Regions from separate parts of the uncultured Azonexus sp. genome, predicted to be linked through region 2. Evidence: predicted binding sites of a transcription regulator. Region 2 holds the regulator's gene; the other holds the start of a gene.
What was found. The regulator sigma-54, encoded in region 2, starts transcription at its own class of promoters, with help from an activator protein. The targets are predictions, from matches to a motif close to TGGCACGCTTNCTGCTNA.
Positions count from the first base shown of each region.

Region 1 (4,350 bases), on a different contig from region 2:
TCCCACATCTCGGTGGTCAGGGTGCCGCGCACCGCATGCGCGTTCTCGCGGGCCATGCGCAGGCAGCTGTAGATCGAGGAAAAATTGTCGTGGTCGCTGACCATGAAACGCAGCACGTTCTCGCCATTGACTGTGTCGTACTTGGCGGCGTAGGCCTCCTCCAGGCTGTTCAACGCGATGATCGCGGCCCAGCTCTGGTTGGCGGCTTCTTCGGATTGGGGCACCAGCGACATCTGCCAGGTGACGTCGAGCAGGCGGGCAAGGTTTTCGGCGCGCTCGATGTAGCGCGACATCCAGAACAGGTGATCGGCAGTTCGGCTCAGCATGATTAATCCTCCAGAACCCAGGTATCCTTGGTACCGCCGCCCTGCGACGAATTGACGACGAGCGAGCCCTTGGTCAGGGCGACCCGGGTCAGCCCGCCGGGCACCATGTTCACGCACTTGCCCGACGACAGCACGAAGGGCCGCAGATCGAGGTGACGCGGCGCAATGCCTTCCTCGACGAAGGTCGGGCAGTTGGACAAGGCCAGCGTCGGCTGGGCGATGTAACCGTCCGGCTTGGCCAGCAGCAACTGGCGGAATTTCTCGATCTGTTCCTTGGTCGAGGCCGGACCGACCAGCATGCCGTAACCGCCGGCGCCGTGCACTTCCTTGACCACCAGTTCGCCGAGGTGATCGAGCACGTAGGCCAGATCGTCCTTCTTGCGGCACATGTAGGTCGGCACGTTGTTGAGGATCGGCTCCTCACCGAGGTAGAAACGGATCATGTCCGGCACGTAGGGGTAGATCGACTTGTCGTCGGCGACGCCGGTGCCGATGGCGTTCGACAGGGTGACGTTGCCGGCCTGGTAGGCCTTGAGAATGCCGGGCACGCCGAGCGCCGAATCGGCGCGGAAAGCCAGCGGATCGAGGAAGTCGTCGTCGATCCGGCGATAGATCACGTCGACGCGCTGCGGCCCCTGCGTCGTACGCATGTACACCGTGTCGTCCTTGACGAAGAGATCGCGGCCCTCGACCAGTTCGACGCCCATCTGCTGAGCCAGGAAGCTGTGTTCGAAATAAGCGCTGTTGTAGGCGCCCGGCGTCAGCACGACTACGGTCGGATCGGCGATGCCCTGCGGCGCGACAGCGCGCAGCTTTTCCAGCAGCATGTCCGGGTAATGCTGGACCGGCGCCACCTTGTGCCGGGCAAACAGTTCCGGGAACAGGCGCATCATCATCTTGCGGTCTTCGAGCATGTACGACACACCTGACGGCACGCGCAGGTTGTCTTCGAGCACGTAGAACTCGCCGGCGCCGGCGCGGACCAGGTCGACCCCGGCGATATGGGCATAGATGCCGGCCGGCACGTCGACACCCTTCATCACCGCGCGATACTGGGCGTTGTCCAGCACCTGCTCGGCCGGGACCTTGCCCGCCTTGAGGATTTCCTGGTCGTGGTAGATGTCCCACAGGAACATGTTCAGCGCCTTGACCCGCTGGCGCATCCCGCGTTCCATCGCCTTCCATTCCTTCGATGGAATGACGCGCGGAATGATATCGAAGGGAATCAGGCGCTCCTTGCCGGCTTCCTCGCCATAGACGGCAAAGGTGATGCCGACGCGGTGGAAAGCCAGATCGGCTTCGGCACGCTTGCGCTCGATGCGCTCGGGCGGCGTTTCCTTCAACCACGCTTCGTAGCGTTTGTAGTGCTCCCGGACGCCACCGTCGGCGTCGTACATCTCGTTATAGAAGTTCATGTCCGACTCTTTTATGAGGATGCTCTCGTTTTCAATTCAGCAGAAACCGTGCCACGACTTAAAACCCCATTGAAACAGCGGATTAGGAAATCCCCGGGAATATGCACGCCCCATACTGGTGCGAAGAAACAACATGGTGCGCACCAATAAAAAAACCGCCGGATTGCTCCGGCGGTTTTTTGGCGAAGAACGCAAAGAATCAGGCGCGCTCAAGGATCACTGCGATGCCCTGACCACCGCCGATACACATGGTGACCAGTGCGTACTTGCCGGCGACGCGTTCCAGTTCGTACAGCGCCTTGGTGGCGATGAAGGCACCGGAACAGCCGACCGGGTGACCGAGGGCGATGGCGCCGCCGTTCGGGTTGGTCTTGGCCGGGTCGAGGCCGAGCACCTTGGACACCGACAGGGCTTGCGCGGCGAAGGCTTCGTTCGATTCGATGACGTCCATCTGGTCCAGCGTCAGGCCGGCCTTCTTGAGCGCCAGCTTGGTCGCCGGGATCGGGCCTTCGCCCATGATGTCGTTCGGCACGCCGGCAACGGCGTAACCGGCGATGCGGGCCCGCGCCTTGTAACCGGCCTTGGCGGCGACATCGGCAGCGGCCAGCACGAAGAAGGCCGCGCCGTCGTTGATGCCGGAGGCATTACCGGCGGTGACCGTACCGTCCTTCTTGAACGCCGGCTTCATCTTGGCCAGGGTTTCCATCGTGGTGCCACGCTTGATGTATTCGTCGGCATCGAAAACCACTTCACCCTTCTTGGTCTGCTTGACGATGGGGACGATCTGCGACTGGAAGTAGCCGGCATCCTGGGCGGCCGCGGCACGGCGCTGCGATTCGACGGCGAAGGCATCCTGCTCTTCGCGGCTGATGCCGTGCTTGGCAGCCAGGTTTTCGGCGGTGATGCCCATGTGGCCGACGCCGAACGGGTCGGTCAGGACGGCAACCATCGAGTCGATCGCCTTGGTGTCGCCCATGCGCGCACCGGAGCGCAGCGCCGGCAGCAGGTAAGCGGCCTTGGACATGACTTCGACACCGCCGCCGATACCGTAGTCGGCATCGTTCAGCATGATGTTCTGGGCGGTGGTGACGATGCCCTGCAGGCCGGAGGCGCACAGGCGGGAAACCTGCATGGACACCGACTCCATCGGCAGGCCGGCCTGGATCGAGGCAACGCGCGAAGCGTAGGCATAACGGGAATCGGTCGGCATCGTGGTGCCTACCGTGACGTAATTGATCTGCTGGGGATCGACGCCGGAGCGGGCAATCGCTTCCTTCATCACGATACCGGCCAGTTCGCTGGTATCGAAGTCAGCCAGGGAGCCGCCAAAGGAACCGATGGGGGAACGGACCGCGCTCAGAACGACAACTTCTCTGCTCATGTAGAACTCCTCTTAAAAATTATTTTCAGCCCGCCAGACTGGCAAGCCCCAACAAAAAGAGCAACAACATCCATAGCACTGTGGCGCGCCAGACCAGGCCGACGGCACTTTGCATGAAATCCACATCGGCCGGATCACCGATCCCGAGTTCGGCCCGGTCGGAAACCTCGCCTTCGTCGATCACCGAACCACCCAACTGCACGCCCAGGGCACCCGCACCGCTGGCCAGCACGATACCGAGATCGCGGTCCGGCCACAGCGCCGGCTGGGTTCGCCAGCAATGCACCGCATCCTCGAAATCGCCGACGACGGCGAATGCCGCGGCCGTAGTCCGCAACGGCAGCCAGTCGATGATCGCGAAAGCCTGCCGGGAGAATATCGGAAATTCATTATGCGCCGTCGGGGCATCGGCTGTCCAACGGTCCCTCACGATCAGCGCCAGTCGGTAGAGCAAGGCACCGCAGGGACCGGGTAGCAGAACGAACCACAGCAGCACGGCAAAGACATGGCGATGCGAGGCGCCGAGCGCGCCCTCGATGGACAGCCGGGAAACATCGCGGGCACTCAGCCCCTGGGTGGCGATGCCCTGCCAATCGGCGAGCAACTGACGCGCCCGCTCCAGATCGCCGAGACGCAGCGCCAGCTGGATCTCCGTGTAATGGTGGCTGAACTGGCGAAAACCCATGGTCAGATAGAGGACGCCCACGTTGAGCAGCCAGCCGAGCAGGGGATTCAGCGAATAGAGCAGGACATAGAGCAGACCGAGCAGGACCACCGGCAGGGCGACGGCGATCAACCAGGCGGCCAGGCCATGGTGGCGACCGCCGGCATTGAACTTCGACTCGACGAAGCCGGCCCACAAGCCCAGCGGCTCGGCGACGATGCGGCGATAGTCCAGCGGCTTGAATTGCTCGATCAGGAAGACGGCGATCAACGAAAAAAGACTCATGGGCGGTGTATTACCCTGCGCAGCGGTTTGTTCCAGGCCAAGGCATCAAGATACCACAAGCCTTTCGGTCAGCGAGCGGATCATGCCGGCCGTCGCCCCCCAGATGAAATGATCGCCGTAGGGCATTGCATAATAATGACGCAAGGCACCGCGCAGATGGACCGAATGGCGCTGGTGATTGGCCTCGTCGAGCAGGAAGGCCAGGGGCACCTCGAACACCTCGGCCACTTCGAAAGGATCGGGGGTCAGCGAGAACGGCGGTGTCACCAGACCGACCAC
Region 1 is NZ_CALJNI010000017.1:154,800-159,149, reverse strand. It holds gene Q0799_RS12800 (alpha-E domain-containing protein) at 1-326, opposite strand, end outside; gene Q0799_RS12795 (circularly permuted type 2 ATP-grasp protein) at 329-1,741, opposite strand; gene Q0799_RS12790 (acetyl-CoA C-acyltransferase family protein) at 1,941-3,122, opposite strand; gene Q0799_RS12785 (CobD/CbiB family protein) at 3,148-4,071, opposite strand; gene Q0799_RS12780 (CoA pyrophosphatase) at 4,117-4,350, opposite strand, start outside.
Region 1: a site for sigma-54 is predicted at 1,778-1,795, ahead of Q0799_RS12795 (circularly permuted type 2 ATP-grasp protein). Genes of this name have one in related genera too.

Region 2 (4,350 bases):
CCGACGACGTCGGCACCGTAATTGCTGGCGGCCTTGAGCTCAATGCGCCGGTCGTTGCGCTGACCGGCCAGCCAGTTGAACAACAGCTTCTCGCGGTTGTCCTGGTACAACTGCTCCAGGCTGATGTGCCGCACGGCGCCGGTCAGGACTTCTTGAACAGTGCCAGCACCGCTTCGGCGTCCGGGGCGGCCTGCAAGGCTTCGCGGAAGGCGCGGTCGGAAAAGCGCTGAGCCAGTTCGGACAGGATCTGCAGATGCTCTTCGGTCGCCTGTTCCGGTACCAGCAACACGAACAGCAGGGTAACCGGACGGCCGTCCGGCGAATCGAAGGGAATCGGCGTCGCCAGACGGATCAGCGCGCCGGCAGCCTGCTGGAGGCCCTTGATCCGGCCGTGGGGAATGGCCACGCCCTGGCCAAGGCCCGTGGAGCCGAGCTTTTCGCGTGCGAACAGGCTGTCGAAAATCAACGAACGCGACATGTCGAGCCGGCTTTCGAACAGCATGCCGGCCTGTTCAAAAACGCGTTTCTTGCTGCTCGCATCCAGGTCGAGCAGGACCTGATCGGCAGTCAGAATGTTGTCTAGAGGGTTCATGGGAACTTTGCAGCAAAGAAACCGCACCCCTCGGGGTGCGGTCGGTCAGGCTTAGTCGTCGATGTGCATGGACGGCTTTTCGCCACGATGGTGGTCCTGCATCTTCTGCTTGTACTTCTGGACCTGGCGGTCGAGCTTGTCGAACATGGCGTCGATGGCGGCGTAGAGATCGTCCCCGGCTTCTTCGACATGCATGTCCTTGCCCGGAACGTGAACGGTGACTTCGGCCTTCTGCTTCAGCTTTTCAACGGAAAGCACGACGCTGGCGCCGGTAACCTTGTCGAAATGACGGAGTACGGGATCGAGCTTGTTCTCGACGTATTCGCGCAGTGCCGGGGTGACTTCGATATGGTGACCGCTGATTTGCAGATTCATTTTTTCTCCTCTCTCTACAGGGTCTTGCGTAAATTGACCGGCGGGATGTTGAGCGATTCACGGTATTTGGCAACCGTGCGTCGGGCAACGACAATTCCCTGCTGGCCTAGTATTTCGGATAATTGACTATCCGACAAGGGCTTCTTGCCATCTTCCGCCGAAATCAATTGCTTGATCAGGGCACGAATGGCCGTGGCAGAACAGGCACCACCGGTGTCGGTGGACACATGGCTGCCGAAGAAGTATTTCAGTTCGAAGATGCCGCGCGGCGTGGCCATGTATTTCTGGCTGGTGACGCGGGAAATCGTCGATTCGTGCAGGCCGAGCAGGTCGGCAATCTCGCGCAGCACCAGTGGCCGCATCGCCACTTCGCCATGTTCGAAAAACTGGCGCTGGCGGTCCACGATGGCCTGGGTGACGCGGTGGATGGTATCGAAACGCTGCTGGATGTTCTTGATCAGCCAGCGGGCTTCCTGCAACTGGCCGCTCAGGTTGCCGTTACCACGGCGCTGGCGGGCGAGGATGTCGGCGTACAGGCGGTTGACGCGCAGGCGCGGGTAGGCGTCCGGGTTGATGTAGGCCGTCCATTTACCCTTGAGCTTCTTCACGATCACGTCGGGCGTGATGTAGCGCGCTTCGTCCTGCGCGTAACCGGCGGCCGGCCGCGGATTGAGGCTGGTGATCAGCTCGTGCGCGCCACGCAGGATCTCGTCGTCGCAACCGGTCAGGCGACGGATCTTGACGAAATCGCGGGCAGCCAGCAATTCCAGGTGCTTGTCGGCAATGGTCAGGGCCAGCGTGCGCTCGGCGCAATCCTCTTCGGCCTGCAACTGCAACAGCAGGCATTCGCGCAGGTCGCGCGCACCGATCCCGGTCGGATCGAAATTCTGGATATGGCGCAGGGCGATTTCGAGTTCCTCGAGTTCGACTTCGTACTCGGGCGGCAGGGTTTCCAGCAGCTCTTCCAGCGGCGTGGCGAGATAGCCGTCGTCGCTGAGCGCTTCGATCAGGAAGCGGACCAGGCTGCGATCGCGATCGCTCAACTGGGTCATGCCCAACTGCCAGCCCAGGTGCTCGCGCAGGCTGACGCTGGAAGCGTGGGCATCCTGCGGATCGTTGTCGTCTTCCTCGTCGCGGCCGGCGCCGGTGAAGGTGCCGGCATCGCTGGACCAGCGATCGTCGTCGACATCGCCAGGCGTCATCGGCGGCTCGCCCTGGGCATCCTCGCGCGATTCGCTCGCCGGCGCAGGTTCGCTGACCGGTTTGTCGGGCGAATCGAACTGCTGGGCACCGGCGAAGGACTCGCCCGGCCCGTCATCGTCGCGCTCGAGCATCGGGTTTTCCAGCAGGTAGCGTTCGATTTCCTGCTGCATCTCGACGGTCGACAACTGCAGCAGCTTGATCGACTGCTGTAATTGCGGCGTCAGGGCCAGATGCTGCGAAAGCTTGAGCTGAAGTGCCGGTTTCATTGATGCAATCTTGGTTTGGCGAGGTCAGAGGCGGAAATGCTCGCCGAGATAAACCTTGCGTACACTCTCATTGTCGACAATTTCCTCCGGACGTCCAGAGGAAAGTACATGACCGGCGTTGATGATCACCGCGTGATCGCAGATGCCGAGCGTCTCGCGCACGTTGTGATCGGTGATCAGGACACCGATGCCGCGTTCCTTGAGGAAGCGGATGATCTTCTGGATTTCCAGCACGGCAATCGGATCGACCCCGGCAAACGGCTCGTCGAGCAGGATGAAGCGCGGATTGGTGGCCAGCGCGCGGGCAATTTCGACACGCCGCCGTTCGCCGCCGGACAGTGCCGCTGCATTCACGTGGCGGACATGGGTGATGTGCAGTTCGTTGAGCAGGCTTTCCAGTCGCTGGCTGCACTCGTCGGGTGAAAGCTTCTGCAGTTCGAGCACGGCGAGGATGTTTTCCTCGACGTTGAGCTTGCGGAACACCGAGGCCTCCTGCGGCAGGTAGGACAGACCGGTACGGGCACGCGAATGCATCGGCTGGTGGGTGAGGCGCTCGTCGTCGATATAGACTTCGCCGCCATCGGCAGCCACCAGGCCGACGATCATGTAGAAACAGGTGGTCTTGCCGGCACCGTTCGGCCCGAGCAGACCGACCACTTCGCCGGAGCGCACCGAGAAGGAGACGTCTTCGACGACGGTGCGCGCCTTGTAACGCTTTTTCAGGTTGTGCGCGGACAGGGTGGCGGTTGGCTGGCTCATTCTTCACTGGCTCCGCGCAGGGTCTGGCGGATCGCTTCTGCAGAAAAGCCGCGATATTGCAGGAAACGCATCTGTTTGGCACGTTCTTCTGCAGATTGGGGGGGCTGCCCGAACTTTTTCGCCCAGATCGCCCGGCAGCGCTCGCCCTCGTCGCCGGCCTCGGGCAGGGCGGCTTCGATGTCGCCATCGCTGACGCCCTTTTGCCGCAATTCCTGGCGCAGGCGGCCGTTGCCGTAGCGATTGGCGCGCGCCGAAACGCGCTGGCTGGCATAACGGGTATCCGACAGCAGGTGCTCGGCCTGCAAGGCATCGAGCACCGCCGTCAGGGCTTCTTCACTGTCGGCATGCGCCGCGAGTTTGGCATGCAGTTCGGCCCGGCTGTGATCCCGCCGGGTCAGGCACTGCAAGGCACGCACCCGCAGATCAGCCATTGGCGGCCTTGCTCGGTTTGATCACGGTGGTGCTCGCCGCCTCGCGGATGCCGGCTTCGATTTCCTGGGCAATTTCCGGGTGCGACTTGAGGAACTCGCGGGCGTTGTCCTTGCCCTGGCCGATCTTCTCGCCCTTGTACGAATACCAGGCACCGGATTTGTCGACCAGCTTGTGAGCGACGCCCATTTCGACGATCTCGCCCTCGCGGGAAATCCCCTCGCCGTAGAGGATGTCGAAGATGGCCTCGCGGAACGGCGGCGACACCTTGTTCTTGACCACCTTGACGCGGGTTTCGCTGCCGACCACCTCGTCGCCCTTCTTGATCCCGCCGATGCGGCGGATGTCGAGACGGACCGAAGCGTAGAACTTGAGCGCGTTGCCGCCGGTGGTGGTTTCCGGCGAGCCGAACATGACACCGATCTTCATCCGGATCTGGTTGATGAAGATGACCAGCGTGTTGGTCTTCTTGATGTTGGCGGTCAGCTTGCGCAGCGCCTGCGACATCAGGCGGGCGTGCAGGCCGACCATCTGGTCGCCCATCTCGCCCTCGATTTCGGCACGCGGGGTGAGGGCGGCCACGGAGTCGACGACGATGATGTCGACCGAGCCGGAACGGACCAGCATGTCGGCGATTTCCAGCGCCTGTTCGCCGGTATCGGGCTGCGAGATCAGCAGCTCGCCGACATTGACGCCGAGTTTCTGGGCATATTGCGGATCGAGCGC
Region 2 is NZ_CALJNI010000004.1:73,492-77,841, reverse strand. It holds gene hprK (HPr(Ser) kinase/phosphatase) at 1-134, opposite strand, end outside; gene ptsN (PTS IIA-like nitrogen regulatory protein PtsN) at 143-592, opposite strand; gene raiA (ribosome-associated translation inhibitor RaiA) at 644-967, opposite strand; gene Q0799_RS02990 (RNA polymerase factor sigma-54) at 982-2,436, opposite strand; gene lptB (LPS export ABC transporter ATP-binding protein) at 2,461-3,195, opposite strand; gene recX (recombination regulator RecX) at 3,192-3,626, opposite strand; gene recA (recombinase RecA) at 3,619-4,350, opposite strand, start outside.